4 regions of the Methylophaga sp. F7 genome follow, and region 1 is predicted to be linked to each of the others. Evidence: riboswitches for the same ligand, from Rfam matches in the RefSeq annotation. Region 1 holds a riboswitch; each other region holds the start of a gene.
The links. Region 1 has a riboswitch for cyclic di-GMP ahead of AC08OG_RS05480 (hypothetical protein). Riboswitches for the same ligand answer to the same signal wherever they lie in the genome.

Region 1 (4,215 bases):
AATGCGATCCAAGGGGTTAAATACCCGTCGCGTGGCTATCGTAGGAGCGACGAAGCTTGGTTATCGACTGGAAAAATCCTTTGATGAAATGGAATGGACAGGTTACCGTTTCAGTGGTTTCTACGATGATCGTAAACCTGCCCCAAATCGTCGTTTAGAAGAAAATGCAGCGACTGTCCTTGGCAGTATCGAAGACTTAATAAGAGATTGCCGTACAGGAAAAATCGACATTGTCTTTATTACATTATCTTTGGCAGCTGAAGCCCGTATTCGTTTGATTACTGAAAAGCTTGCTGATACTACCGCTTCGGTTTATTTGGTACCCGATTTGTTTACTTTTAATCTGCTTAACTCCAGATGGGTGGATTATCAGGGAATAACGGCAATCAGCATTTATGAGACACCCTTTGCCGGTATTGATAGTGCAATCAAACGCATTGAAGATATTGTTTTGAGTTTTTTGATACTGTGTCTGATAGCCATTCCGATGTTATTGATAGCCATTGGCATTAAAGCGACTTCCAAAGGTCCTGTGTTTTTTAAACAGACACGTTATGGAATGGATGGTGAAAAAATAAAAGTCTGGAAGTTTCGTACCATGACAGTTGCTGAAGATGGGGATAAGGTCATTCAAGCCCAAAAGAACGATCAAAGGGTCACGCATTTTGGCAAAATTTTACGAAGAACTTCACTTGATGAATTACCACAATTCTTCAATTCGTTAGGCGGTTCTATGTCAATCGTTGGCCCAAGGCCACATGCTGTAGCGCACAATGAAGAATATAGAGCGAAAATCCAAGGGTATATGCTTCGGCATAAGGTTAAGCCTGGTATTACCGGTCTTGCCCAGATAAATGGTTTTCGTGGAGAGACGGATACGCTGGATAAAATGGAAGGGCGTATCAAATATGATCTACAGTATATTCAAACCTGGACATTGCTTCTTGATCTGAAAATTATTTTATTAACGATCACTAGAGGTTTTGTTGGAAAGGATGTATATTAATGTCCAGAGTTAAATTTTCGGTATGACATCGCTGTCTAGCCAACAAAAAATTTAAACTCGTTCCTAAGATTAAAACTCAATTGCAATTCCTTTGACTGAGTTATCTATCGACACGATAGGTAATGCGCATATCAGAAATGTCGGCTGAGAGAAACATCTGGGAGTCAATCATTTCGGGTTCAATGTTGTTCCCGACAATCTAGCCTAACTTACCGTGAGGTGAGGTCGGAAAGCCATGGGTCTTTAAAGTTAAGATCGCCAGGTTGCATTGTTTCATTTTTTCATCAAAAGGAAAAAATTATGAAAAAATCAATGCTATTTTTTGCAGCCTTGTTGTTCTCGATTAACGTCAATGCAGCTACCTTATCGTTAACAGGTACTGGTTCTATTGGAGCAACCCAAAACGTCGATCTAAACAATAACAGCACTGTGCTTGCTGGTGGTTTTGTTGCTGCTCGCGGCCTTTGGAGTTCAGCTTTTAACGCAACTACAGATGCTGATACACCCGTAGTTATTGAATGGTCATTCAACCCTACTACTAGCCTTGGTTCCGCCCAACTTGCTTTTGGTGAAGTGGGAGGCCCATTACAAATGTTTAATATTAGTAGTGACTTTATTTTCAATGCTTCCATGACAGCTGGTACGACATATCTTGTTGCTATTTTGAACGCAACCTCAAATATATTGAAGTATGACCTGTCAATTTCACCATCAGCTGTTCCGATTCCAGCTGCATTGTGGTTAATGGCTCCAGCATTAATGGGTTTTTTCGGCTTACGTCGTAGAGCACTTAAATCTGCTACAGCTTAATTTTAAACGTATTGAATTCCTGCTTACTTGAGGAAAGGAGCTTTGTTCCTTTCCTTAAATTGCAAAACCATTGTAAACACTGTGAATCAATTCACATTTGATTAAAGATTTGAGTTAATCCAGCTAAATTTTGTGTTGCAGGGCTCATTATTTGTAACAAATTAACAGTATTGTTCAACCGTCACTTGAGAGCTGTTTCTAAGTGGCTTTATTTGTTGGGAACGGAAATGGTTCCTATTTTAAATCGCCAAACTTGTCATGAGGCAAGGTCGGAAAGCCACGGGTCTTCAGGTATTATTTGAAGATGGCTGGGTTGCATTGCTTAATTTTTCAATTAAAGGAAATTACGATGAAAAATGCGATGCTATTTTGTATAGCTTTATTGTTCTCAGTTAGTGCTAATGCGGCTACATTGAGTTTATCAACTGTCGGATCAAATGGTGCGACTCAAGAAATCAGTTTAAATAACAACAGCACTGTGCTTGCTGGTGGTACTGTTGCTAATTCTGGTTCTTGGGAATCATTGTTTGATGTTACAACTGATGTTGATACTCCTGTAAGAGTTGAGTGGTCATTTAATCCTTCAACAAGCTTGGATTCAGCTCAATTGGCTTTTGGTCTGGTTTCTGGCCCTGGTGGTAATTATGTTGGTTTTCCAACTATTTTTAATATCACTGGTGACTTTATCTTTACTGCCATTTTGACTGCAGGTTCATATTTTGCAGTAGATATTCTTAATGCCACTTCAGGTATTTTGAAATATGACCTGTCAATCTCTGCAGTACCAGTACCAGCTGCATTGTGGTTGTTTGCACCAGCACTGTTAGGCTTCTTCGGTATACGCCGTCAAGCACGGAAAACAGTGGTTGCATAACACCAAATGAGTTAACAATATTGTTAGTTTTAAGAAAAGGGAGCTTCGGCTCCCTTTTTTTGCAGTTATGTACTTGATTCAGTTAGCTATTATTCACAGCATGAAGTGGGACAACCAATAGAATATTGTTATAAAGTTCATTAAATATGGATATTGTGAGAAAAAGAAAATCAGCTATAATCAGCCTGAAATATATAATTTTTTTGCAATAAATTTGTCACTAGTACCATAGTACAATTTCAATCATGCAAATGAAGTAGTAGTGTTTAATCATCACCGAGATATTTCTTGGAGATAAAAAGTTCAGAGACAATGTTGTTTCTGTTTCTGTTTTTGTTGCCAAACTTACCGTGAGGTAAGGTCGGAAAGCCACGGATCTTCTGGCTGGGTTTTGAAGATGGCCGGGTTGCATTGCTTAATTTTTCAATATAAAGGAAATTACTATGAAAAATGCGATGCTATTATGTATAGCTTTATTGTTCTCAGTTGGTGCTAATGCCGCTACACTGACTTTATCAACAGTTGGTTCTTCAGGTGCTACTCAAAGTATTGATCTGAATAACAACAGTACAGTTCTTGCTGGTGGTACTGTTGCTAATTCAGGAGTTTGGGAATCATTGTTTGATGTTTCTACTGATGTTGATACACCAGTAAAAGTTGAATGGTCATTTAACCCAACAAACAGCTTGAATAATGCTCAATTGGCCTTTGGTCTGTTGACTGGCCCTGGTGGTGGTTATGTTGGTGCGCCAACTATTTTTAACATCACTGGTGATTTTATCTTTACTGCTATTTTGACAGCGGGTTCATTCTTTGGTGTTGATATTTTTAATGCCACATCAGATGTACTGAAATACGACCTGTCAATTTCTGCAGTACCAGTTCCAGCTGCATTATGGTTATTTGCTCCAGCATTGATGGGCTTCTTCGGTTTACGTCGTAAAGCACTGAAAACAGCTGCTGCATAGTAACAAATGAGTTAACAATATTGTTGGTTCAAGGAAAGGGGGCTTCGGCTCCCTTTTCTTTGTGGGGCTCAATATCATCAAAAGACTCTAAAGTTTTGCATCTGCGATTTACCTACCTGATTTGAAAAATCCACAAAAACTGTTAGTCTGTAACTGAACTTTCACGAATCTAAGAAAGTCTCAATTATAGAAACAATTCTGTTTCTATCTTCAATATAAAGCCAAACTTGTCATGAGGCAGGGTCGGAAAGCTACGGATCTTTAATTGACTAAAGATGGCCGGGCTGCATTGCTTATTTTTTCACTTAGAAGGAAATTGCTATGAAAAAAGCGATGCTATTATGTATAGCCTTTTTATTCTCTGCTGGTGCAAACTCAGCAACTCTTAATTTAACAGCTGAGGGCTCAAATGGGGCCTCCCAACAGCAAGTCACCTTAAATAATAACAATGTTGTTTTAGGTGGTGGTGTTGTTGAAAGCTCCAAATCAAATTGGAGTTCAATGTTTAACGTCACAGCAGATACAAATACTGCGGTTGATGTTGAATGGTCATTTAA
Region 2 (4,215 bases), 1.2 Mb from region 1:
AGGTAACTATTGGGCTTGTTTGTTTGATAACAAATACCAAGCCAGTAAGCTCATTTTTGTTTAGATGCCAATACGTTAATGAATAAGGTATAGTCATTTTCACTGATTATTTTATGGTTTTACTGTCATGGTCATTCTCATATCTTTGCTGATGCAATAAAAATGACGTCAACACACCACACCGTCTATCGTGATCAGCCTTTGTTCGATGCTTATGAACAGCAGATGGCACAAGACTGGTTACCCATTGAGATAATGCAATTATCCGCGGGGAATTTCCGTGGGCATTATCGTGAAGTGGGTAATGATGATGTCAGAGTTGTGTTTGAACAACAAAATCAGGTCATACACAAACGTGCCATTATTGAGCGGGACTTCTGTACGGTTTCTTTTGCACGCATTGCAAATCAGGTACGGGTCTCTGAGTACGATGCTTTCGATAATTCATTATTTTTTCTGCCTTCAAATGTTGAAGTCGATATTCAGGCAGCGAGCGGTGTTGAAACGGTCTATTTTAGATTCGAACAGTCTAAATTAATTGAAGCAGCAAGAGTCATTAACCCAAAATATTGGGAAATGCCGACAGACCATATTTTGGTATTTGATGGTATTAACCGACAACCCCTAGAGGATTTTACTGATTATCTATATCAGCTTTCGGCACTGAGTTCGGATGATAGTCTGCGTGAGCAGCAGAAAAATATTAATTTATCAGTAATGGAATATGTCTTGCTCTCTCTCGATTCATCTTTAGTGTTTGATGAACAATCATCCGATGTACTGTCTCGGCGTCGGGCGGCTAAATCAGTAAGGCAGGCAATAGACTATATGCACGCCAACCTGGAGAGACATACTTGTCCGTCCATTATCGATATTTGTAAAGATTTACATATCAGCCAGCGTAACCTGCAATATAACTTTAAAAAAATAATGGGAATCACACCCAATGCGTACTTGTATCGATTAAGGTTAAACCGGGTTCGTGCACAACTTCTAAAACCAGCTGATATCGGTGTGACAGTCACGCAGTTAGCCAGTGATTGGCATTTTTGGCATCTAGGTCGTTTTTCCAAGGATTATCTGCAATTATTTGGCGAGTTGCCTTCCACCACATTACATCGAGCCTTTAATTAAAATCATTACTTTTTAGTTGTGATTGATACGGCTTTATGTGGCCGATATCGAATATCAGACTTGTAATGTCATATAAGCAGGCAACGAAAAGTAAACATAATCTCCCCTTTAATCATTCAGGCTTAGGTTTATAAAAACCGACTGATTCTAATCCAAAAAAATTAATAAAGATTATCCGTTTTCTCGATAAATGATTAATTTATCTCTTTGCGAAAATCGGATAGTGCCATGTCATCCGTCTCTATATCATCATATTTCGGTTGGGTTGGACTATAGCCCATTTTATTATTGCCAAACTTGGTGTGAACTAAGGACGGAAAGCTACAGACCTTGATGATGTTGTTAAGGTGGCTGAGTTGCATAGATTTAAGAGACTTTGAACATGCAAACTCAATCTTTAAAACGTTCTGTATTCAGCACATTTTTTATTTCATCAATCGTTTTAAGTACTGCGGCAAGTGCCGATAGTGTTTTAATTGGAGTCAATACATCACCTTTAACGATTAATGATGATGCCACCACAACCATTGTGACGGGCACACAATTTCAAAATGATAATGAGTTATCCGTTATTGGTCAGCCATTTGTTAAAGATCCTGTTTTAGCAAACGAAGGCACTTTTATAAATAATGGTACCTTTTACGGTAAATTCAGTGATTTAAAAAATGATGGGGTGCTGTTAAATACAGGCAGTCTGACTACTCATGTCAGTGGTTTAAATAATGCAGCAAGCGGTCACATCACCAACACCGGTTATATATACAACAACGGCGGTAGCTTGAAAAATGATGGCTTCATTGATAATCAGGCTGAGTTTAACAATTCAGGCACATTGACTAATTACGGGCAGTTAACCAATCAAGATACCCTCACGAATAGAGGTGTTTTATCAAGTTATAGAGGAGCAACCCTGACCAATACGGGAACCTTAACTAATACCAGTGCGGGTAGATTCAATAACTATATCGATTCCACTTTAATTAATGATGGCACGATGAACAATGAGGGTCGCTTCACTAATGCCGGTAAGTTGATTAATAATGGTTCCTTTACGAATAAATACGTATTCTCCAATGCAATTAATGACACCGTGACCAATAATGGCGTCATGACCAATAATAGTACTCTTGAGAATATGAACGAGATTATTAATACGGGCGTGTTTATTAACAATGAAAAAGCAACCATAAGAGGTAATGGCAGTTCAGTGGGTAATTACACCCAAACCGCTGGGCAAACCATAAATAACGGCGTCATCACTCAAACCAGTGTCAATATCAACGGCGGTAGTTTATCTGGTACAGGCATCATTAACAGCAATGTAACGGTGAATGGCACCAGTTCTGACAACCATGCCAGCATAAATGCAGGTAACTCGATTGGTACGATGACCATTAATGGCAATTACACTCAAGGTGAATTAGGTTCAATGGTGGTGGAGTTTAATGAAACCAGTTCAGATATCTTTAATATTTCACATGAGGCTTCTCTGGCCGGTTTACTAACCTTTGAGTTTATTGGTGATAATGTGCAAGTAGGAACATTTCAGTTCTTAACGTTTGCCAGCATTGTAGGCAGCTTTGATAGCATCATTTATCCATCCCTCATGGGCTTTAATTTTGATGTGGTGTTTGGTGATACCTTTGCCAATTTAGAAATCAGTCAATCGGTGAGTGAAGTGCCTGTTCCAGCGTCATTATTCTTATTTGGCCCGGCATTATTAGGCTTCTTAGGTTTACGCCGTAAAAAGGCAATGACAGCTTAAAAATATGCAGAGTGTTAATCTCAAAGAAAGTATAAAAATTGATGCTGGCTTGCCGTGAAAGAAATGAAATAACGGGTGGTGGCCATCCTACTCTTTTGATTTCGTTACGTTCCTTAGTTCGTAATGTTTACTCAGATATTCCTGATCTAGAATTCAACGTTCAGATCCGGTCGAAAATTAAAGTAGGATTGCTCCACCAGGGTTTGATAAACACCGGCAATATTCATTGGCAGCCATTCATCATACATCCGTAAATGCGCATATTCCGGTAAGCGAATTTCAGCCTGAAGCGTTTCAAGCGTTTTCCCCGCCAGCATGCCCTCACGCACAGCTGCATAAAGCGCTTCCAGATAACCAAGATAATGCTCCACATCCTCGCGCGTGCCGGTATCAGCATGTCCACCGATAAATAAATCAAACGGTTCAGCCGCCAGCACTTCCCGGGTGGAATGAATCATGCCATGAATGTCATAGCCTAAAAGATTCTGATAAGGCATCCGGCCAAGCACAATCCAATCCACCACAAAGAGCACATTGGCTGGCATAACTCGCATACTGACTGAGCCACGACCATTGTTTGGGCCGTGATATTGCAGGTGGATTTCACTGTCTCCCAATTGCAAGGTCATAGCATCCTGAAACGTGATATCCGGTAACGCGGTTGGCGCTTTTGTCCATTGCAAATCTTCTGCAGCAAATTCATGTGCCACCACCCGAATATCCCCGTCGGCAAGAATATGGCCGCCCATGGTATGGTCAATGTGATTATGGCTGTATACCAGATAGCGAATCGGCACAGTAAACCGCTTAGCCAATTCCTCTTTCAAATAGCTCGCCGCGGCATCATTAATTGGGTCGGTGACGAGAATCCCCGCATCGGTTACCACAAATATCGAATGATAATGACCCGCCGAAAAACGATACACATTGTCTTTCATCTGCTCGATTTTGTACTCGGTGGTCTCATCCGCCTGGGAAGGCAATATCACTCCCCATAACCCCAGAGAGAGAACAATTGGGATCATCAATTTCATAAACATTTTTTGGAAAAACAACATAAAAGAAACCTGGTCTTATTCAGGCCATAGCCACAAATGGCATTTATTTATTGCGAACATTGCGTACTAAAAACGAATTACCTGGGCCACGTTTTAATTCAAATAAATCAATCGCTTTAAACAGGCTGCTGAGGTTTTTAAAGCCATAGTTTCGAGTATCAAACGAGGTCTTGTTTGAGATATTTGAACCAACCGGCCCAAGCGCCGCCCAGCCGTCTTCGTCTTCGGTTGCCTCGATGGCCTGCCGTAGCAAATGTA
Region 3 (4,215 bases), 1.5 Mb from region 1:
TAAGCAGGTGATCAAACACTCTAACGCTAGTGCAAATGACGTTTCAATTCAGATTAGGAAATCTCAAAAGCTATACCTAAATCCCTAATACTAATAGTTGAAACCCTGACGATTATAATTGCCGACAATGACCCTTTAGCTCAGATGGATAGAGTGTACTCAAGCCGATTAGCTAAAGATCATTTTCAAGGGTCCAGTTTTTTAGTTCTTCAAGTATTGTCAGGGCATTCAATCCTCTAGCCGCAATTTTGTATTGGACCGCGACAGGTTTGCTTGAGATCACATCTCTGGTGATCAGTTTATTTTCTTCCATTGCCTTCAACCTCTCTGCCAGGACTTTTTTACTGGCCCCGGCAAGTTGTCTCGCAATTTCATTAAAACGCATGGGCTGATCTTTCAGGTGCCACAAAATGGAGCCTGTCCATTTATTACCGATAATTCTCATTCCCCTCTCAACTGGGCAGGGTTTATAACAAGTCTGGTGGTTTTCTCTCATAGTTATTTGTAGGTTACAAAAAGTTAACTGGTTGACTATTGTAACCTGAATGTTAGTTTGTATGTTTAGACAAACTAGAGAGCAGACATGAAAGGTAAATCAATTTTCGTCGAAGCGGGTGGTGGCTTTGATAAAGTTAGCGTAGAAGAAACAGAAACAATCTCGCCAGGTGACAGCGAAATTCTGGTCAGACTTCATGCTAACTCGCTTAATTATCACGATTATGCGGTCGTCAAGGGGCTCTGGCCTGCATCAGAGAAAAGAATACCTATGGCTGATGGTGCCGGTGAAGTAATAGAGGTGGGACCAAACGTGACCGAATTTAAGGTCGGTGATAGCGTTGTGAGTACGTTTTTCCCTTCTTGGTTAAACGGTGAACCAGTCGTTGATGGTTTCTCAACTGTTCCTGGCGATGGAGTAGATGGTTACGCAAGAGAATATGTCACGGCAAAGGCTGAAGCTTTCACCAAGTCACCCTCAGGTTGGTCTCATACAGAATCTGCGACGTTGACTACAGCAGCCTTGACAGCATGGCGGGCTTTGTTCGATTTTAATCAGCTCAAATCAGGTGATACCGTTCTTCTTCAAGGGACTGGTGGTGTATCCATCTTCGCTTTACAGTTTGCCAAAATGGCAGGCGCCAAAGTGATTGCCACTTCATCCAGTGATCAAAAACTCACTAGGTTGAAGGAGCTGGGAGCAGATCATGTGATCAATTATAAAAAAGAACCTAACTGGGGCTTTTTAGCCAGAGAACTCAATGATGGAAAAGGTGTTGACCACGTCGTTGAAATTGGTGGTGCTGAAACATTGGAGCAATCTCTAAACGCTGTACGTATCGCTGGCCAAATTTCGTTAATTGGTATTCTTTCTGGACAGACTTGCGATATAAATATTGTGAAGACTTTTGTGAAACAGGTTAGGCTTCAGGGCGTTCTTGTTGGTAGCAGAGTCCATCAGCAGGAGATGATTAAAGCTATCGAGGCTAATCAGCTAAAACCAATTATTGATCGTACTTTTGCTTTAAAGGATATTGTCAAAGCATTTGAGTACCAAGAAACGAATCAGCATTTTGGTAAAATTTGTTTAGAGTTTTAAATGAAATAAAAAAGCCCTTGAGGTGGGGCTTTTTTAATTTATTAGCCTCTCAACCACCGATAGAATGTTTCAGAATTCGTCGGTCTAAAATAGCCCTGTTATAATTACGGCCGATGTCCCTGTAGCTCAGATGGATAGAGCGTTAAACATTTATCTGTCCAAATTGAGAAGGATAGGGCTGGGATTACATTATTAGCTCTAATAATTAACATCAAAGATTTATTAATTAGTACTAAAGTACAATACTTTTTAATAAAATTTAGTGTAAGTTCGAAAGAGTGATCTAATCACGCTATTTATTATGCCAAACTTGGCGTGAGCCTTGGACGGAAAATTACAGCTGTGCTTTTAAGTAAAGGTATCAGGGCTGGGTTGCATACTTTAAGGAGTTCACCGATGAATAAGATGATAGCTACGATAATCTTCTCATTATTTTCTTTTTCTGCTTTTGCCGCTACAGTCGACATTGATTTGAGTGGGGCTACCACTTCCACCCTTATTGATGCTGATGGAGCAAGTTTCTCACAAACTTTCACAGGTCAGACTGCATCTGGCTCAGCAATTTCAGGTTCCCCTATAGGGCCATTATCACTAACACCAAGTGGAACAATAAGAGTTGTCTCTTTTGATCCAGGTTGCACAGGTTGTGATTCTGGCAATTCACTTCTTACACCCTCAAGTTTTCAGGGCCCATTGTCGATTTTGTTTGATTTTAATGCCGACAGTTTTTCATGGGTGATGGGAAGCTCTGTTGCAGGATCCAATGTTGCTGCAGATTTATTTTCAAATAGTGGTAGTTTAATCAACACAGTACTAATCAGCATGCTGGAAGGGTACAACAAATACTCTATCTCAGGCTTGGGTGCTTTTGCAGGAATTACTTTTAGAGACAATAACGACCCAGCTGGAGTACGTTACATGGACATGTCTTACAATAGTGTTGTCGGAGTCTCTGAAGTTCCAATCCCTGCCGCCGCTTTCATGTTTGCACCGGCATTACTTGGACTCATGGGATTACGTCGAAGAGCAAAAAATAAAGTCGCTTAACTTTATTTCTTTCAGAAAGCCGTGATGATTAATTTCATCACGGCTTTTTTATTTGTATAACTGCCGTTCAACCGACGACTGGTTTGTTTCGAAGTGAAGCCGATCAGCTTGACTGATATAATTGCGGCCGATGTCCCTGTAGCTCAGATGGATAGAGCGTCCCCCTCCTAAGGGGAAGGCCACAGGTTCGACTCCTGTCAGGGACACCAATAATAATCAATAGATTATTTTTGACTGGAAATGAATAATAGCGGGATAGTCATTCGCATACTCCCCATCAACTTTTAGAACCTTCATTTTTTCTATAACAAATTTATCGATTTGTATTAGGTTTATCAGATTCAGAAAGTTGAGGTTGGGAAAGGAATAAATATCCCACTGGGTAATGGATACGGCGCAACTAAGAAAGTAATGACAATTCTTTACCAGTTGCCTTGTGAAAAATTATTTTTCAACAATGATTTTTGGTTGATGGCTTTCTGTTTCACTATCTGAAAGTCCTGCGGTCAGGATCCAGCGCATCGTGTCTTCATTCGACATTTCCAAAGACCGAACCTGATCTCGTGAAACGCAAATTGTATAGCCACCAACTTGATAGCTCATTGGCAGGTATATGGCGACCAGATTATTTTCCTGATCCTCCATGCCTAAAACATGGCTAACGTTATCCTTCACCAGAAAGCCAATCAGCTGAACCCCACCGATGGTGACAGCAACAGCATTGCTGAGACTTTCCTGCTGTTTCTCGCGAGAGAAAAAACGCGTGAAATCTCGTAATGCACCATGAATCGATTTCACCAGCGGAATGCGATCCAGGATGGATTCACCCATATCAAACAGTCGTTTGACCAGCCAGGCATTAACGGCAATTCCAATCACAAAAATCAACCCTATAGCCGCTAATAACCCAAGCCCTGGCCAATAAAAATCATAGGGTAAAATGGCAATCATTATCGGACGTAATGCACGCTCTGCTGTAACAGCCAACCAATAAATAAGATAAAGCGTCAGGGTGACGGGTAACGCTGTCGCCAAACCTTTTAAAAAAGTCTTCCAGACAAATTGCATAAAGCTGTTCCTATTCCAAACCGAATACGGTTATTCAGATGTATAAAGTTATATCGGCTTCGCTGGCAAATTCCAGAAAGGTGGCAGCGCCTCCATGACTGATTCCATCGATAAAATCTGAATTTTTAAAATCAAACAAATCGACAGTCATTTGGCAGGCAATTAATTCAACATCTGACTCCAGACAAATCTCACGTAATTCAGCAACACTGGCAACACCTTTCTTTTTCAATTTGCGTTGCATCATCCAGGTAGCAAAGGCTTCAAGCCCTGGAATAATTTGCACGATACTGGGGACCGGAACAGGCATGGGCATAGCAGGGTTGCCTAAAGGAGAGACTTTAAGAGACATATCTTTCTTAAGCAATTGCAAACCGTAAAAGGTAAAAAATATTTTGGCTTCAAACCCTAGCGCCGCTGCTGTGGAGGCCAGTAGAAATGGTGGATATGCACCATCTAAAGTACCTTTACTTGCAATTATGGCGAGTTTTTTGGCCATGCAGTCA
Region 4 (4,215 bases), on a different replicon from region 1:
CCGTCTCGGCTAGCTTTACACGCTCCTGGCTATTGAGCACTTTAATAAATTGTCGTGTTACCTGACCTAGCAAGTCCAACGCTTTTATTTTGCGATCAACACGGACAACATCACTTTGTTGTTCCACCAGTTCAACACGGGACAATCTTTTATCACCCAGTTCAACGACAGAGGAGAGAGTGACCGTGGTTTCCAGTGACTTGATACCGCTTAGTTCTCTAGTGCCAGCGAAATTTTCAATCTCAGCACCAACAACATATGCCGGTTTGAGATTGGCCGTTTTTTTCTGGGCTTCAAGTTGTTGCTGTCGAATTGGAAAAACCTGTAATGCCGGATGTTGCGCCAGTGTTTGTTGCATGGCCTCGTTTAAACTCAACGTTTTCGTTTGTTGAATGTTATCGGCAATAACCGGTGAGACAGAAAAGGCAACCAGCATCGAACAAAGCAATGCACGGATAGCAGGCGCACGCACATTTGTAGTGCGATCAAAGTGTATTTTCATGAAATTAGATCCTGTTTAACTGCAAACAACGGACTTACGTTAAGTCCGCAAAAACATCAGCAGTTCAAGATCTCGGAGGGCGGTACATACTGACTGTAAAGTCAGGTTTTGGCGATCTAGGGTGGAGGTTGAAATAATTGTATGGAATAGCAGCAACATTAATTCCATCAATATTAAAGATGGCGATAAAATGTGAACACTGACAATGCATACAAAAATCACAATCGCCAGTACTTTGTGCATCATGCGAAGACGCATTGTTCGCTTGTTGAATTGCATTGGAATCATCAAGAACAAGCTGATGTTCTTGTGATGTCTTGGAATCATATGTATGAATGTCAGCCGCAACTATGCCTGATTGCATCACAATCATAAAGATGAGCATGTTGATAATTAATTTTACTGACATTCGTTAATTTTATTAATGGATTCTGATGTCTTAGTTAACAACATAATAACTTAGTTCCCAAAAGATTAGCAAAATTAAAAGTTCTCTGCTGGGTCTGTGAGAGTCTGTCACTGTTTTTATGTAACAAACACAAAGTTTGTGATGATTTTGAATAGTGTATGAGATCTTATGCTCGGGGTCTCCGGATCTATAAACAAAACTAAGGCACTATAATTCGCTAATACTAAGGCGAGAGAAATGTATTGGCTGAAAGATCTTGAGCTATAGAAATTCAGAAAGTGTTATGTATTCATATTTTCAACTAAAGCAGCTAATTATGAATAGATAGCATGTTGCTAAGTCTACTTAATATGTGCTCGAACTCATTGCGTTCAACACGAAGCTTCTGTTTTCTGACTTGGTACCCACACTTTTGGCGTCAACAGCACCACGTGGTCGACCTCGGCAGTCCAAGTCACAGCTACAATAGAGTGTTCCTAATGATCCATTACGATTCTGGTCATGATAAACATGATCACGAAGCTCAGCTCTTGCTTGTTCAAATGATTCTGGATCTGCCAGTGCTTAGACCAAGATGAGTAACCCAGCGAATAGCGATAATATGATTTTATTCATTAATCTTTTCATCTTCATTTTATTGTTCATACAATCACTGTCACTAAACGACTGACACGCGGGTTACGAACTTTGACGATATCGTTTGCCGGCGCATTATCTCGAATTAACGCCCAGGTTTCTGTGGTCCGGTTTGGCTTTCCATTCCGAAGAGTTTGCTGGGGCTTTATTATCTTTCAGTTGGATGAGGTGAGTAATTTAGAAAGCCGACGCCAGGCACGGTCAATCGAGCTGATGACCATTCGCTCACAAAAGTGTTCGACATCAAGTAGAGAGGGGTGAACATCACCAATATGCGTTTTGATTTGTAGGTCTAAGCAATCATTTGGTGATGTCTTCAACCTTACCACTAAACTATGCAACCCAATCTGTTCGGCTGGCCACTCTGACAGATGCTTCAGCAATTCGTGTTTGATGAAAGCGGCCTTTGAGATATGGAGGTGAGACCAATTGAGGATGTCTTACCTTAACGTAACCACTTTCTAGCGATAAGCTTTTGTCTAATTGAAAAAATGATTATATGAAATAAAACTTATCACGATAGTTGCCCCGATTTCGCTTCTTTATTACAAAAAACAACAGGAATTTATACTAAAAATTAAGATGCGTTATATTGTACCAAAGTACAGTTTGATTAGACGTAAAAAGCATGTCATGGTGTCCTTAATTGAAGTAATTTTGAAATTCTACTTGAACCAGACGCCAAACTCGTTGTGAAATGAGGACGGAAAGCTTCGGGTCTTTAAAGTAAAGAAAGATAGCCGGGTTGCATTGCACCATTTTCTTTTTTCTTAATGTTAAGGACTTATGCTATGAAAAAACACTCTTTTTTATTACTGCACTAATGTTCAGCATTTCAGCTAATGCGGCATCAATTAACGTAACGCCAACAGTAACCTCTCCCTACACTATTACCAATAACGGTAGTAATAACGTATCGGTCGCTGCAACTTACAGTGCTTTTGTAGGCGCTTTTCTTCTCACCACTGGTGTGACTAGTGATGTTGACACATTGGTGAAATTTGACTTCTCGTTTAATAACTTACCTGCGACTCCTGGCAGAGTTACTTTTTCTCAACCTATCAGTGGAATGATTACTCCAGTGGAATCTTTCGCCATAACATCATCAAGCTTGACCTTCACGAGAATGTTATTTGCTGGACAAACAGCATTTTTTAATCCTATGCCGGGTGCGGCTGGTTCATTTGATTTGAGCATTGCAGCACTGCCCTCAGAATTGCCAGTACCAGCAGCATTGTTTTTATTCGCACCAGCCTTGCTTGGTTTTTTAGGTCTACGTCGTAAAATGGCAAAAAACTAAAACATTAAGCTTTATTTTTAATTGAATAAGTGTCATCCGGTTAATACCGGATGACTTTTTATTAACGAAAAACAATATCAAAAGTACCAGAGTTCAAAAACCAAAAGGGTCAGAATCAATTGCTTCATTCCTAACATTATGGAGTTTGCGTTATGGGATGTATCAAGATAGATATTTTTCCAGAGTTAGATTTTGAGTCGGAAATATTTGGAAGCAGTTTAATTGGCTATATAGCTTCTGGTGAGCAGAAACTCAATATCGAAATTGCTGTTAAAGACATTATTACCTATAAATGGGCTCTGAGAATAAAAGCTGTAAATGAAACAAAGATAAACATCATTGAAATCGCAGCAAATGGGATTCGATTACTGCTTTGACCGGTGAGACTCTTGTCTCCTGATCATAGTTAAGAAAATTTCAATATATTGGTTGAGATGACTAGGCATGTAAATGCCAATTTAATTACCATACAGCATTTATCGTTAGAAGAGGCGGCTAGCCTTACCTATACGCCAGAACGTTTCAGAAGTGTTCGTAGATAATCGTGTATTTAACACATGGCAGATCATTAATTTAGAAATCATCTGTTTGATGAGTAGATTGATTTAACGGTTTAAAAATATCCCTGTATTTAAGTATCTTAATGATGCTTTCTGCTAAAGCTTCATCTTTGGATAGCACAATCACCCTTATGAGATCATTTGAAAGTAATTGTTTGTTAATTGAATGCACTAATTGAAGTCTGTTGGGTTTACTCAAATAAATGAGTTACACTGGGCAACAACACGAAAGGGGCTAAAAAGGGCTTTTGCCTGCTTTTTTTGTCTATTATATTAGCCATACATCATTGGCTTTCCAAACCCACACGGAGATCGGCTCTTCCGTATGAGGTGTCGATCCCAAGGAAATCAATGTGGAAACCTATCCAGTGATCGCTTTAAGTACTTCTCATATTGAGCAGGCCGATATCAATGCATTACGCATTGCAGCGTTTCAGACCAATATGGTGATGGAGCGTGAATCCGGCTTCTTTATTAAGCTGTATATGAACGATTTGGCAGGAAACCTCCGAGGAGATTACAGTCCTTCACTCTGCAAAGTTATTGAGTTCGCATTTAACAATAATTTTGAAATGATTGAACTGGATTCAGATGCCGAGGCCATCCCAGAGTTAGACCAGCACGACTGGTAGAACATTACCCCTGGCAACAGGGGTATTCCAAAGCGTATTCACAGAGTACGTTTCGGAATAGATATCCAGTAGATAGCCAAAAACTATCTATTTGATAAGTCAGCCGGACTTATTTAAAACCGGCCTCAATGTCCAAGCAGTACGCTGTTTGGAATCTCAAAAACCCATAGGGGAAG

Region 2: linked by a shared signal. The riboswitch ahead of AC08OG_RS11140 (hypothetical protein) and the one ahead of AC08OG_RS05480 (hypothetical protein) in region 1 are both predicted to bind cyclic di-GMP.
Region 3: linked by a shared signal. The riboswitch ahead of AC08OG_RS13260 (hypothetical protein) and the one ahead of AC08OG_RS05480 (hypothetical protein) in region 1 are both predicted to bind cyclic di-GMP.
Region 4: linked by a shared signal. The riboswitch ahead of AC08OG_RS16105 (hypothetical protein) and the one ahead of AC08OG_RS05480 (hypothetical protein) in region 1 are both predicted to bind cyclic di-GMP.

The regions. Positions count from the first base shown of each region.
Region 1 is NZ_CM166511.1:1,065,144-1,069,358, forward strand. Features, by position in the region: gene AC08OG_RS05470 (undecaprenyl-phosphate glucose phosphotransferase) at 1-1,006, shown strand, start outside; cyclic di-GMP riboswitch class I at 1,199-1,277, shown strand; gene AC08OG_RS05475 (hypothetical protein) at 1,307-1,816, shown strand; cyclic di-GMP riboswitch class I at 2,053-2,137, shown strand; gene AC08OG_RS05480 (hypothetical protein) at 2,166-2,690, shown strand; cyclic di-GMP riboswitch class I at 3,019-3,104, shown strand; gene AC08OG_RS05485 (hypothetical protein) at 3,134-3,658, shown strand; cyclic di-GMP riboswitch class I at 3,869-3,950, shown strand; gene AC08OG_RS05490 (VPLPA-CTERM sorting domain-containing protein) at 3,980-4,215, shown strand, end outside.
Region 2 is NZ_CM166511.1:2,225,326-2,229,540, forward strand. Features, by position in the region: gene AC08OG_RS11135 (helix-turn-helix domain-containing protein) at 163-1,134, shown strand; cyclic di-GMP riboswitch class I at 1,415-1,498, shown strand; gene AC08OG_RS11140 (hypothetical protein) at 1,517-2,899, shown strand; gene AC08OG_RS11145 (MBL fold metallo-hydrolase) at 3,046-3,933, opposite strand; gene AC08OG_RS11150 (NYN domain-containing protein) at 4,001-4,215, opposite strand, start outside.
Region 3 is NZ_CM166511.1:2,633,291-2,637,505, reverse strand. Features, by position in the region: gene AC08OG_RS13270 (winged helix-turn-helix transcriptional regulator) at 173-445, opposite strand; gene AC08OG_RS13265 (zinc-dependent alcohol dehydrogenase family protein) at 584-1,594, shown strand; cyclic di-GMP riboswitch class I at 1,888-1,974, shown strand; gene AC08OG_RS13260 (hypothetical protein) at 1,991-2,641, shown strand; tRNA gene AC08OG_RS13255 (tRNA-Arg) at 2,774-2,850, shown strand; gene AC08OG_RS13250 (DUF502 domain-containing protein) at 3,086-3,709, opposite strand; gene dsrE2 (sulfur carrier protein DsrE2) at 3,744-4,208, opposite strand; gene AC08OG_RS13240 (sulfurtransferase TusA family protein) at 4,213-4,215, opposite strand, start outside.
Region 4 is NZ_JBWPVL010000002.1:164,960-169,174, forward strand. Features, by position in the region: gene AC08OG_RS16095 (TolC family protein) at 1-502, opposite strand, end outside; gene AC08OG_RS16100 (hypothetical protein) at 567-911, opposite strand; cyclic di-GMP riboswitch class I at 2,218-2,300, shown strand; gene AC08OG_RS16105 (hypothetical protein) at 2,293-2,847, shown strand; gene AC08OG_RS16110 (hypothetical protein) at 3,000-3,224, shown strand; gene AC08OG_RS16115 (DUF5983 family protein) at 3,761-4,039, shown strand.